Regions from separate parts of the Latilactobacillus sp. VITA-14 genome, predicted to be linked through region 2. Evidence: predicted binding sites of a transcription regulator. Region 2 holds the regulator's gene; the other holds the start of a gene.
What was found. Region 2 encodes Rex, which represses fermentation and respiration genes when NADH is low (regulators of the CRP and FNR family bind a similar motif). Its sites were predicted from a motif close to TTGTGAANTANTTCACAA; they were not measured.
Positions count from the first base shown of each region.

Region 1: the regulator Rex is predicted to act here: its motif matches at 2,452-2,469, upstream of ACF1X7_RS07850 (iron-containing alcohol dehydrogenase).

Region 1 is NZ_JBJKTM010000018.1:9,924-16,392, forward strand. It holds gene ACF1X7_RS07835 (IS3 family transposase) at 569-1,411, opposite strand; gene ACF1X7_RS07840 (IS3 family transposase) at 1,452-1,715, opposite strand; gene ACF1X7_RS07845 (hypothetical protein) at 1,740-1,973, shown strand; gene ACF1X7_RS07850 (iron-containing alcohol dehydrogenase) at 2,535-3,704, shown strand; gene ACF1X7_RS07855 (ISL3 family transposase) at 4,066-5,337, opposite strand; gene brnQ (branched-chain amino acid transport system II carrier protein) at 5,522-6,469, opposite strand, start outside.
Region 2 is NZ_JBJKTM010000004.1:83,915-90,383, reverse strand. It holds gene ACF1X7_RS03085 (sigma-70 family RNA polymerase sigma factor) at 1-523, shown strand, start outside; gene ACF1X7_RS03080 (PTS sugar transporter subunit IIB) at 804-1,121, shown strand; gene ACF1X7_RS03075 (YccF domain-containing protein) at 1,228-1,587, shown strand; gene ACF1X7_RS03070 (ABC-F family ATP-binding cassette domain-containing protein) at 1,738-3,681, opposite strand; gene ACF1X7_RS03065 (redox-sensing transcriptional repressor Rex) at 3,877-4,524, shown strand; gene ACF1X7_RS03060 (CPBP family intramembrane glutamic endopeptidase) at 4,577-5,209, opposite strand; gene groES (co-chaperone GroES) at 5,381-5,665, shown strand; gene groL (chaperonin GroEL) at 5,701-6,469, shown strand, end outside.

The sequences.
Region 1 (6,469 bases), on a different contig from region 2:
TAAAATTAATTAGGGCTTAATTTTCAGCCGTACTACCCCACCCTCACACGCATATAACGCATCTCTTCGGAGTCTTGACCCCTTCTCGTTGTTTGTCTCCCCAAGGGATTAGCAAATCATTTTAAAGGGGGGCGGATATGCTTATCTTACTCACGGAAAAGGTCTGTCCAATTTTGGACCGACCTTTTTTAGCCCAACAGGACGATACGGTATAGTAGCTTTTTTCATGTCCGCCAAGTTGTCGGATATATAAAATCCATCACATACACCACCACTCTAATTCAGGAGAGTGGTTCTAAACTACCGTTTCGGTACCTCAGATTGCTTCCATGCAATTAGCCGAAACCAAAAATGGATTGGGCAACATCTCGTTAAAATCAACGGTATCTAAAGTTAATTAGCATGGGATTTTTCCGTTGTACTGTTTCTATAATTGGCTAAGTATCTGGATTGAAGTCAATATTTGAGACAGATTTTAAGAGACATTCAGAACCGCGTTTACCTTCCACAGCTCAAATAAATCATTAATCGCGATTAATAACTTATTTGAACCCTGGAAAGCATTAAATCAGGCGGCCATTTGGCTCGTAAGTGTTGCAATTTCAACTTGTAAGGGGGTCTGGTAGCCCAGTGAACTATGAATTCTCTTCCTATTGTAGAAAGCATGCACATATTCAAAAAGGACGGCAGCGGCAGTTTCATAATCTTCAAAGACCGGCACTGGATAAACACATTCCTTTTTGAGGGAAGCGTGAAAGGATTCCATTGGCGCATTATCATACGGACAACCCTTACGGCTGTATGAGTGGCGGATATGTAGCTCAGTTAAACGTTGATTGTAATCATCGCTGGTATACTGTGATCCTAAATCCGTATGGATAATCGGGTCCCCAGTAATGGTTCGATTTTTAACCGCGCTTTCAAGGGTCTTTAAGACTAAATCAGTAGCCATCTTTTTTGAGAACGAATAGCCGATAATCCGTCGTGAGTGCAGGTCCATGATGGTTGATAAGTAACACCAGCCATTACGCTTCGTTTGAATATAGGTCATATCAGCGGTCCATTTTTGATTTAAACCAGTGGTCGAGAAATCCTGCTTAAGCAAGTTGGGACGCTGTTCAACCTTGGTTTTGGAAGCCGAAGCCGCTTTCCACTTATTGACGGTAACGGAGTGGCTATCCAGTTCCTTCATGAGCCGGGAAATCCGTCGTGGACTGCACCGAAGCTGCAGTGGTTGAAGTTCCAGATTCAATTCATGGTGGATCTTCATAACACCGTATCGCTGCTTAAATTCCGCAAAGATTCGCAGAATCCGTTGTTTCAAGCCCGCATCTTCGGCCCAGCGTTTTGAAGGTTTGGGGGATCGATAACGATAATACTGAGCTCTGGAAACACCGAGGATTCGGCACATCTTGGTTACCTGGTGGTGATGGCTTTCTTGGTGAATGTAATCAAAGATATTGGTTACTTCTGCGCAAGGAAGCCCAGGGCTTTTTTAGGATTTCGTTCTCCTCAGACAGCAAAGCCAGTCGCTTTTCCATCGCTTTGATTTTGTCTGGCGATTTACCGGATTGAGTTTTGGCCTGGCCCTGGATCCACTTATGAACTGTTGAATAGCCAATGCCATATTCTCTGGCCAGTTGGGCAGCTGATTCGCCTTGCTTATATAGGTTGATAATGTTTTGTTTGAATTCTTTGTCGTAACGAGTTGGCATGTAAAAATTCCTTCCTTTTGAGAGATGATTTATTCATTATACCCTCTCTTAAAAGTTGTCTCAGGAATCAGCTTACATCCAGCCTATCAACGAGATTTAATCGTCACCCTTCAATTAAATGTATGCCAGCTTGAGGATCCCCACCGACTGGAAATAACAACTCATATCTTAGGTTATCAAGAAGATAATATTATTGGTGATGAAGCGCAATTTATTCCATTGGCCGCCATTCGCCATGTTGATTATCAAACCAATTGAGCTACTTTCTAATAGTTGTGGTAGTAAAAGCACTTTCTTTAATTAATATACGATCCCTGCTTCAGTAGGTACTTTGACACAAACAGGCCTCTCAATGATCGTTGAGAGGCCTGTTACTATCTTTATTTAAATACGTATTGTGTAATAAATTACAAATGTTAATTATAATTTAAAAGAGTCAGAGAACAATTATAATTCCAACGTTAACAAAAAACTACTTCTAATTAAAAGTGACGGTCATAGATGATGTAGATAAGCCAAGAAGATTGAATTAATTCCTGATACCCTTAGCCAATACCCAAATTAGTTAGATTGAACAACTTTGCTTTTTGGATAATTCTACTGGCTAACTATGACTAGTTCAATAAAAAGCTCAAAAAGTTGTCACTAGATTATAGCAAAAATATATAGATATTGGACAGTTTCTAAGGGCCCTATACTTTAAAATAGCCTTGAGATAGGATTAACATTAAAAAGATTGTGAAATAGTTTGCATTATTGTATGAAAATGCTATTATGAAATTGATTCAAACTATAACCATCTAGGAGGAAGCTTTTACAATGAAAGAAAACTTTGATTTCTTAATGCCGAGTGTCAACTTCTTTGGTAAAGGGGTTATCAAGAAAATTGGCGATCGTGCAAAAATGTTAAATATGAAAAAGCCATTGATTGTGACTGACAAGTTTTTGCGGTCAATGGACAATGGACCGGTTGCTCAAACATTAGCGTCACTTGAAGCAGTTGGCGTTCCTTATACCATCTATGATGGTGTTGAACCTAATCCAAAAATTCGAAATATTCAAGAAGCAAAGAAAGTTTATTTAGATAATGATTGTGACAGTATTATCACTGTTGGTGGTGGTTCTTCACATGATGCCGGAAAAGGGACCGGTATCATTTTGACAAACGGTGATGACATCACCAAGCTTGCCGGAATCGAAACGCTGCAAAATCCATTGCCACCATTGATGGCTGTTAATACAACCGCCGGGACCGGTTCGGAGCTGACCCGTCATTGTGTGATCACAAATGAAAAAACTAAATTGAAATTTGTTGTTGTGTCATGGCGAAATATTCCATTGGTATCATTTAATGATCCAATGTTAATGTTGGATGTTCCGGCATCATTGACGGCTGCAACAGGGATGGATACATTTGTTCAGGCAATTGAACCTTATGTTTCAACCAACCGAAATGAAATTACGGATGGTCAATGCATTCAAGCAATTAAATTGGTTGAAGAAAGTCTTCGTGAAGCTGTTGCTAATGGTCACAACATTGAAGCCCGCACCAAAATGGTTGAAGCTGAAATGTTGGGTGGTATGGCTTTTAATAATGCTGATTTGGGATATGTTCATGCAATGGCCCATCAATTGGGCGGTCAATATGATGCGCCACACGGTGTTTGCTGTGCAATGTTACTTCCAATTGTTGAAAAGTATAATATTGTTGCCGCACCGGAAAGATTTGCACAATTAGCTAAAATTATGGGTGAAAATACGGACGGATTATCCACAAGGGATGCTGCCGACTTATCCATCAAAGCAATGCGCCAAATGTGTGATGATGTCAAGATCCCTCGAAGCATTAAAGCAATTGGTGCTAAACCGGAAGACTTTGAATTGATGGCTGAGAATGCGCTTAAAGACGGTAATGCTTTTTCAAATCCTCGTAAAGGAACCAAAGAAGAAATCGTTCAATTATTCCAAGAAGCATATGATCAAAAATAGGTTAAAAAATAAGAGAACTTCAGGAACCCTTTGTCACAATGATCAACATGAACCATCTAGATTGAAGTTAATAAAGTGAGCAAGTTTTAAACAGGTTTTGAAAACCAGCTAATTTTATATTGATTCAAAATATTCTTTCAATATTTGGGAATTACTCGACTAATCGGATCAGTATATGTGTGATCGTTTTACACATTTAATCAAGAGAATGGTCTCTAAATTTTTAATTTATGATATATAGCATAAATCATTAAAAATAAGTTATCATATTTAATAAAAAGAAAAGCATCACTCATTAATGAGGCTCTTTGTCAAATCCTGTTGATGAATAGCTTTTACAGAGTTGAAAGTCATGCGACTTTCAACTCTGTTTTTTCATTGGTTTTGTTCTCATTTGCCGTAACTTAATACGTGAAATCATATGATGGTAATTACGGAATCCAAATGCTGTGCGTTGAATTTGTTTAATCATTCGATTCATGCCTTCGACTGGGCCATTCGTATAGTCCGATTCACTGGCGTTGAGTACAACCACTAAGTTCTTTTTGAACGTTTGAAACACTGCTTTCATGTAGGGACTTGTATTTTGATTTGTATATAGATCTTCCACAAGCTTGTCTTTGTCTTGATTCTTAAGGTTTTCCATGATGCTTTGTATCGACTCGTGCGATGCTTTAAGTTCTTCGTTAATTGTCAGTCCTTGTTCTACACGTTCTAGTTGTGTGAGTTGTTTTCGCAGGTGTCGGTCATAAAAGACATGTTCCTCATCTAGATTTCCGGCATACTTCAAATAAAGCCGCCAGGCGAACTTTAACGTGCGATATTCATAGGATCTTTTATTGTACTTTTTCATGGTTTGCACCCGACTTTGATTAAAAACTCGAGTCATCATTGCAACGATGTGAAAGCGGTCGATCACAATTTTTGCCTGCGGAAACATTGCCTTGGCAATGTCTTGATAGTAACTATTTAGATCTACGGTAACTGTTTTGACACGTGCTCGAACACTTGCTGGAAATTGTTTAAAATAATCAGTAATACTTTGCTTGAATCGGTCTGGCAGAATTTGTTGAATTTCGTGCTCACCAGCGCCATTAATACAGATGAAATGGAGCCGACCACCAATTCCGCTAAATTCATCCATGGCGAGATGAACCGATAGATAGTTAAGATTTCTGCGAAATAAGTCATCATAGTTGTCTAAGTAACGACAGACAGTGCTAACTGATATGCCGGCATCGATCGCAATGCTAGCTTGAGTGCGGTCGTCTTGTAGACTCATAAACACTTTCTGACGCGTGGCTCGGGAGATACAACAGTACTTGTCTACCACATCAGAAGTAGCCATAAACGACGCTTTACAATTACGACAAATGACGCGTTCTTTATGGAGTTCTAAATAAACTGGTTCACTCGCATTCGCTGCCAGATAGGTCACGCGTGATACGTAGTGTCCATTATGACTTAGCTCGCAAAAGCCACAGTTAGCGCAATGTTTCTGGTTGAACTTAACCGTGGCTATATATACTTTTGTGCGCTTAGCTTTAATCACTTGATAGTTATATTTGTAAAAAACTACATTTGGGTCTTTAATACTGAGCGCAAATTTTATATTATTATCTACAGGGTCCATAAGTTTTCACGTCCTTTAAAAATGATGCTGTAGTGGGTGGATTTTTTAGGTGCGAGGCTTATGGGCCTTTTTTATTTTGCACTAAAAAATCCTGCTAATAGATTACCATGTTAAGTAAGCTATCAACAGGAAAAAGTATAGAACCAAAAAACGTTCACCGCAAGTGAACGTTTTTTTGACTTACCTATTCAGTTTGTGAAACGGTGTTGCGGGCGCTAACACGTTTGAAGACGTGGACGGCAACCCCTAAAACGGCACCGACTAAGGCAGGGACTAACCAAGCTAAGCCGTAGTTGGCGAATGGCAAGTATGCCTGTTCGAAGCCAGTCATCGCTTTACCGAAGCTACTTTGGCTGACGACCGCTGGAAAAGCAGTTACCATGTCGAAAAAAGCAGGAACAACGGTAAAGAGAACAACGAATTTATACACGACTGGGTCTTTGTGGAACAGTGGTGAAGCGACTGACAACAAAATCAAGACCATTGATAGTGGGTATAAGAACATCAACATTGGCGTTGACCAAGCGATGATTTGATTTAAACCGATATTAGCGGTCAAGAATGATGCCAGAGTAGTTAGAACTAACCAAGTGCGGTAGCTAACTTTGGGAAAATGTTTATGAAAGTCTTGGGCAAAAGCCGCAACTAAACCGATCGCCGTGGTTAAGCAAGTGACGGTGATCAAAGTGGCTAAGATGGCCTGACCAGCGACGCCCATATAATGATTGACAATTTGGTCAAAAGCGATGCCGCCATTAGCGGAAACTTTGAATTTACCTAAGGACATCGCGCCAACGAAGATCAAACCAACGTAGATGACGGCAATCATTGCCATTGCGAAGACGCCGGCACGGGCAGTGACCAGCGCGACACTGTTAGCGCGTTTTTTGCCTAAAGTGCGAACGGCGGTAACTACGGTGACCCCGAAGGCTAAGCCAGCTAAGGCGTCCATCGTGTTATAACCTTGCAAGAAACCATTGACGAAAGAGCCTGATGTATAAGCAGCGGTGGCGTGTTGAACACCGGCGTGGCCCATTGGTGAACTAAAAGCTAAGAAGAAAACGCCAGCTAATAAGACTAAGAAAACTGGATTTAATAACTTACCGATATTGTTGACGATTTTATTTTCCTC
Region 2 (6,469 bases):
AGCGGTGGTTGAAAACGATTCTGAGGCGTTGGATGTTTTATTTAAAGCCTATTTACCAATGGTTTATCGCACCTTTACTCCATATTATATTCGCTTATTTGATGAGGACGATTGGTTACAAGAAGCGCGAATCGTCTGTTATGAGACTTGCCAGTGTTATGATCAAAATTGCGGCAAAAGTTTTGGTGGTTTTTATAAATTACGCTTTCACCACCACGTATTAAACTTGATTCGCAAAGAACTTGCTCAGAAACGACGGGTCGATCAGCAAGCCCTGTTATTTGATTGTTGTCCGGAATGCAATGCGCTCGCTGAAGATACCGTTGCATACTATCAGTCAACGGTTGAAATGCGGGCGTACTTAGAGACACTATCTGCTTTAGAGTTAGTGGCCTTTCGGGTTTTGACGGGGCAACTAGCAGTTGAACAAGCGTGTCGTCAGCTAGATTGCACGTTTGAACAGATGAAACGGGCACAATCGCGTTGCCAGACAAAATTAAAACGATTCTATACTAAACAATAAAATAGCTAAAAGCTGCTAACCGACGATTTTTAGGCATTGGTTAGCAGTTTTTTTGTGTTTAGTAGGGAGCATAAAAAATACCTTTCATGCGATAAAATAACAGGTGACAGGTTAATGATGGGGATAGGTCAACAAAATGAGCGGCTTATATATTTTTAAATAACATTAATTGACATTAAGAAAGAAAGCGCTTATACTAAAAATATAGAAGAAATGAAAACGCTTTTTATAAGCCTTTTGTCGTTTTCTAATCAATTAAAATTTAAGGGGGTAATTCATTATGGCAGAAAAAACAATCATGTTATGTTGTGCAGCAGGGATGTCAACAAGTTTATTAGTTTCAAAGATGCAAAAGGCCGCTGAAGCACAAGGCTTAGACGCAGAAATTTTTGCAACTGGCGCTTCAGATGCAGACAACCAACTCGAATCTAAAAAAATTGACTGCGTACTATTAGGCCCTCAAGTTCGTTTCATGGAAGGTCAATTTAAAGAGAAATTGGCACCAAAAGGAATCGGTGTTGAAGTAATTGATATGAAGGCTTACGGCATGATGGACGGCGAAACTGTCTTGAAACAAGCGTTAGCATTAATCGGTTAAAAAAAGATTAAGAAAAGCGGTAGCGACCTATTTTTAGGCGGCTACCGCTTTTTTTGTTTATGAATCAGGTATAATTAAGGCAATCAAGTATAAAGGAGTTTATTCAATGAGTTTAATTGGTACATTAATTTGGTGGCTATTCGGGGGATTAGTAGAGGCTATCGGTTGGTTTATTCTGGGGATTGCCTGGAGTATTACGATTATTGGAATTCCAGTCGGGCTACAATGTTTTAAGATTGGCGCATTGACCTTGATGCCGTTTAACGCAACCGTTGTTTCAACGGGGGGTGCAGGTTCGTTTTTATTAAACATTGTTTGGTTTTTCTTAGGTGGTCTTGTGATGTGGGCGAGCCATGTCTTTTGGGGGCTATTATTATCAATTACGATTATTGGGATTCCATTTGGCCGGCAACACTTTAAGCTAGCGGCGTTATCGTTAAGTCCGTTCGGCAAACAAATTAATTAAAATGCAAAAGGGCAGCGATATTGATCGCTACCCTTTTTTATGTGGTGCAGGCATATTTCTGTGCTTAGCTACACAAGTCAAACGATTGCTTGTAGCAAGCATTCGCCATGTTAGGCTGATGCTCGCAGCATAACCGGCTTTTGACGCACTCTATTGTGTTAGTTCTTCTAGTGCCATCGCTTGTTCTTCCCAGTCTGATTCTGTTTGAGCGAGTTCAGCTTGGACTTTTTCTAGGTCTTGTTGTAGTTCTTGAAGCATGAGGGGTTTAGTAATTACGTCTGCTTGGGTCATTTGTTCTTGGATTGCGTTGGCCTTAGTCTCTAGTGCGGCCATTTTTTCTTCTAAAGCAGTAACTTCGCGTTCTAGTTTCCGTTGTGCACGTTGGTTTTCCTTACTTGCTTTGTAGGCATCTTGTACATTGGCACTTGGTTGGATAATTGCACTGTTTTGGCTAGCTGCTTCTGCGTAAGCTGTTTCTTCAGCTTTCTTGGCGAGGTAGTAATCGTAATCACCGAGGTATCGTTTGCTACCAGTATCTGATAGTTCGATAATGCCAGTGGCGACTTGATTGATGAAATACCGGTCATGGGAAATGAAGAGGACGGTGCCATCGAATTCACGGAGGGCTTTTTCCAAGACTTCCTTGCTATCAATGTCCAAATGGTTCGTTGGTTCATCCATGATTAAGAAATTGTCATGGTTCATCGCGAGTTTCGTCAAGAGTAAGCGGGCTTTTTCACCACCACTGAGTTGTGACACAACCTTTAAAACATCGTCACCGGTGAATAAGAAACTACCAAGTAGTGTGCGAATTTCCTTTTCAGGTGTTGTATGGTGTTCATCCCATAATTCGTTGAGGACGGTTTTGTTAGTGTGTAAATTGCGTTGCTCTTGATCGTAGTAGCCGATTGAAACGTTACTACCGACTTTTTCATGGCCTTTGATGAACGGAATTTGGTGCAAGATACTTTTGAGAAGGGTCGATTTACCAATTCCGTTAGGTCCGATGATGGCTAAGCGTTCGTGGCGGTTCACTTCAAAATTGATTGGTTGTACCATGATTTTATCGGGGGAATAGCCGACAGCGGCATCGCTTACTTGCAATACTTCGTTACCGCTTGGATGTTCGCTTTCGAAATGAAAATGAATTTTACCGGCTTCGTTTTGCGGCCGGTCTAATTTATCCATCTTTTCGAGTTGACGGCGGCGACTTTGGGCTTGTTTCGTGGTACTTGCGCGCACTAAGTTTTTATCAACAAAGGTCTGAAGTTTATCGATTTCAGCTTGTTGTTTTTCATAAGCCTTCCATTCGAGTGAGAGGTTAGCTTCTTTTAAACTTAAGAAATGGCTGTAATTGCCGGTATAATGGGTCAATGTGTGGCGACTCATGTCGTAGACTTCTTTAGTGATTTTATCTAAGAAGTACCGGTCATGCGAGACGGTGAGCAAGGCACCGGGATAAGTTTGTAAATAATTTTCCAACCATGTTAGTGTTTCGATATCTAAATGGTTCGTTGGTTCGTCCAAAATAAGGACGTCTTTTTTCTCAAGCAATAACTTAGCAAGTGCGAGTCGCGAGCGTTCGCCTCCCGATAGTGTACTGATTGGCTTTTCAAAGGTGTCTTCTGGAAATTGGAAACCATGTAAGACGCCACGGATTTCGGCTTCATAGCCGTAACCATTAGCTTCAGAGAAATCGTGTTGGACTTGGTCATATCGTTTTAGTAAGGCTGCATATTCTTCGCTAGCATGGTCAATGGTTGTGTCCGCAATTGCGGTCTCGAGTTCATGCATTTGGGCTTCCATTTGGCGGAGATCATCGAAAATGGTTAACATCTCCGCATAGATTGTCCGGGTTGAGTCTAAGCCACTATCTTGCGCTAAGTAACCGACTTGAGCATTTTTGCTAAGAATGATTTGGCCTTCATCAGGCGTTGTGATGCCGGCAATCATTTTTAATAAGGTTGATTTACCAGCCCCGTTTGGACCAACGAGGGCAACACGGGCGCGGTCTTGTACTTCGAGTTGTGCGTTTTTGAAAAGGTAATCGCCGCCAAAACTGCGTGCGACTTGTTGAACTTGTAATAATATCACGGCTAAAAATCCTTTCGTGCGGTGTTTTTTAAAGTTAATTGCGTTCATTTTTATAATACTACTGTCAACTATCATAACAGATTTAAACGATGGACAGTCAAAATTGTAAATATATTGCTTTTCACAAGAAAATTCAGTATGATTTCAGTATGGTACTACACTATTTTCACAAGCAAATCAAAAAGGAGGTTTCAAATGGTTGAGAATAATATCCCAAGAGCAACTGCAAAACGATTGCCTTTATATTACCGCTATTTAAACTTTTTGAACAATTCAGGGAAAACTAAAATTTCCTCTACTGGATTATCTGAAGCAGTTAAAGTAGATAGTGCGACAATTCGTCGTGATTTTTCATATTTCGGTGCACTGGGCAAACGTGGTTATGGCTATGATGTCGCTTCGTTGCTAGATTTTTTCAAGAAGACCTTGAACCAAGATCGATTGACAAACGTTGCATTGATTGGGGTGGGGAATTTAGGCCACGCCTTATTGAACTACAACTTTAAGCAAACCAATAATATTCGGATTAGCGCAGCATTTGATGTTAAACCCGAAATGATTGGAACAATTCAAACCGGTGTTCCTGTCTATTCAATGGACGAGATGGCCGAACAATTGAAGAACCAACAGATCGAGATTGTCATTTTAACAGTGCCAATTGATGAAGCTCAAGAAGTCACCGATGAATTAGTGGCTGCTGGGATTAAAGGGATTATGAACTTTACGCCAATTCGAATTTCTGTGCCATCAAACGTACGGATTCAAAATGTTGATTTGGCTAAAGAACTACAAACTTTGATTTACTTCCTCGATAATTATACTGATGAACAAAATCAAGAATAAAAATAGCGTTTAAACAAGTTGCTCGTAGTAGCCGCCTGTTTGAACGCTTTTTTTAACGATTGAGATACAGTAAAGTGACGATCAGGTTCATCCCAGCATGGCTGATGATTGTGGTGAAAATCGAACCTGTCTTGCGGTACAGCCAACATAGGAAAAGACCGATGGCCGTGTAGATTAACAAATGCCCGTCCTGATGTAAAAAAGCAAACAGTAAACTTGAAATGATGGCGGCTAAAATGCGGTTTAAGCGACTGGCTAATCCACCAAAGATTGCTTTGCGAAACGTGATTTCTTCCATAATCGGTGCGGCGATGGTCGTTGCTAAAATAAGAAACGGTTGTTGTTGCATCATGGTCATCAGTGAAATGGTGTTGAGCGATTTGGCAGTGATGTGGAGAATGTTTTGTTCAATGAAGCCGGCGAGAATCTGAATTACTAAGACCAGTACAATGCCACACACCCCCCAAATGATAATGGGTTTGAGTGGGAAAGGCCGCTGCTCAATGGCATTGGCTTGTGTGCGTTGATTAAGATAGAGTAACCAGGCGGCACCGAGGCAATCAACAATGGTTGTGATTAGAAAAAACGAGGCAGATAGATGACCAAAACGGACGACTGCACTAGGAATCAATAAAATGAACAAATAGCTAATGATAATTGAAAAATTTTGTTTGTATAGCGTCATGTGAAAGCTCCTCAAAGGTTGTTGTGACAATAGCTTAGCGTATTAGCACTCAAATTGCAAAAGTGCTAGCATAATACTTGCAATGTTCTGAAAAAATGCTATGATAAAAATTGTGATTAGCACTTGATATGATAGAGTGCTAAAAAAGTAAAATTGATGGAGGGATTTTAAGTGTTAAAACCATTAGAAGATCGCGTGATTATCGCCGTTAAAGACGAAGAAGAACAAACAGTAGGTGGGATTGTTTTGGCAAGTAATGCTAAACAAAAACCACAAACCGGCAAAGTAGTCGCAGTTGGTACCGGCACATTAACAAGTGACGGCAAACGAATTCCACTTGATATTAAAGAAAACGATGAAGTTATTTACGATAAATATGCAGGTTCAGAAGTTGAATATGAAGGTCAACGATATTTAGTGCTCCATGCTAAAGATATTATGGCTATTGTTGAATAATAATAAACAAAAAAATTTTTTGAGGTGAATAAATTATGGCAAAAGAACTTAAATTTTCAGAAGACGCACGTTCAAAAATGTTGGCAGGGGTTGACCAATTAGCCAACACAGTGAAAACAACATTAGGACCAAAAGGCCGGAACGTTGTTTTGGAAAAAGCTTACGGTTCACCAGAAATTACTAATGATGGTGTGACAATCGCTAAAGCAATCGAATTAGAAGATCATTTTGAAAATATGGGTGCTAAGTTAGTTTCTGAAGTGGCTTCAAAAACGAATGACATCGCTGGTGATGGGACAACTACTGCTACTGTTTTAGCTCAAGCAATTATTCGTGAAGGGATGAAGAACGTCACAGCCGGCGCTAACCCAGTTGGGATTCGTCGTGGGATTGAATTAGCAACTAAAGAAGCTGTTAAGAAGTTACACGAAATTTCACACAAAGTCGAAAGTAAAGATGCCATTGCCCAAGTGGCTGCTGTTTCATCAGCTAACGAAGAAACTGGTCGTTTAATTGCTGATGCAATGGAAAAAGTTGGCAACGATGGGGTCATCACAGTTGAAGAATCAAAAGGGATTGATACTGAATTAAGCGTTGTTGAAGGGATGCAATTCGATCGTGGTTACTTGTCACAATACATGGTAACGGATAACGATAAGATGGAAGCTGACCTAGATAACCCATATATCTTAATTACAGATAAAAAGATTTCAAATATTCAAGATGTTTTACCACTTTTACAATCAATCGTGCAAGAAGGTAAAGCCTTGTTAATCATCGCTGATGATGTTGATGGCGAAGCAT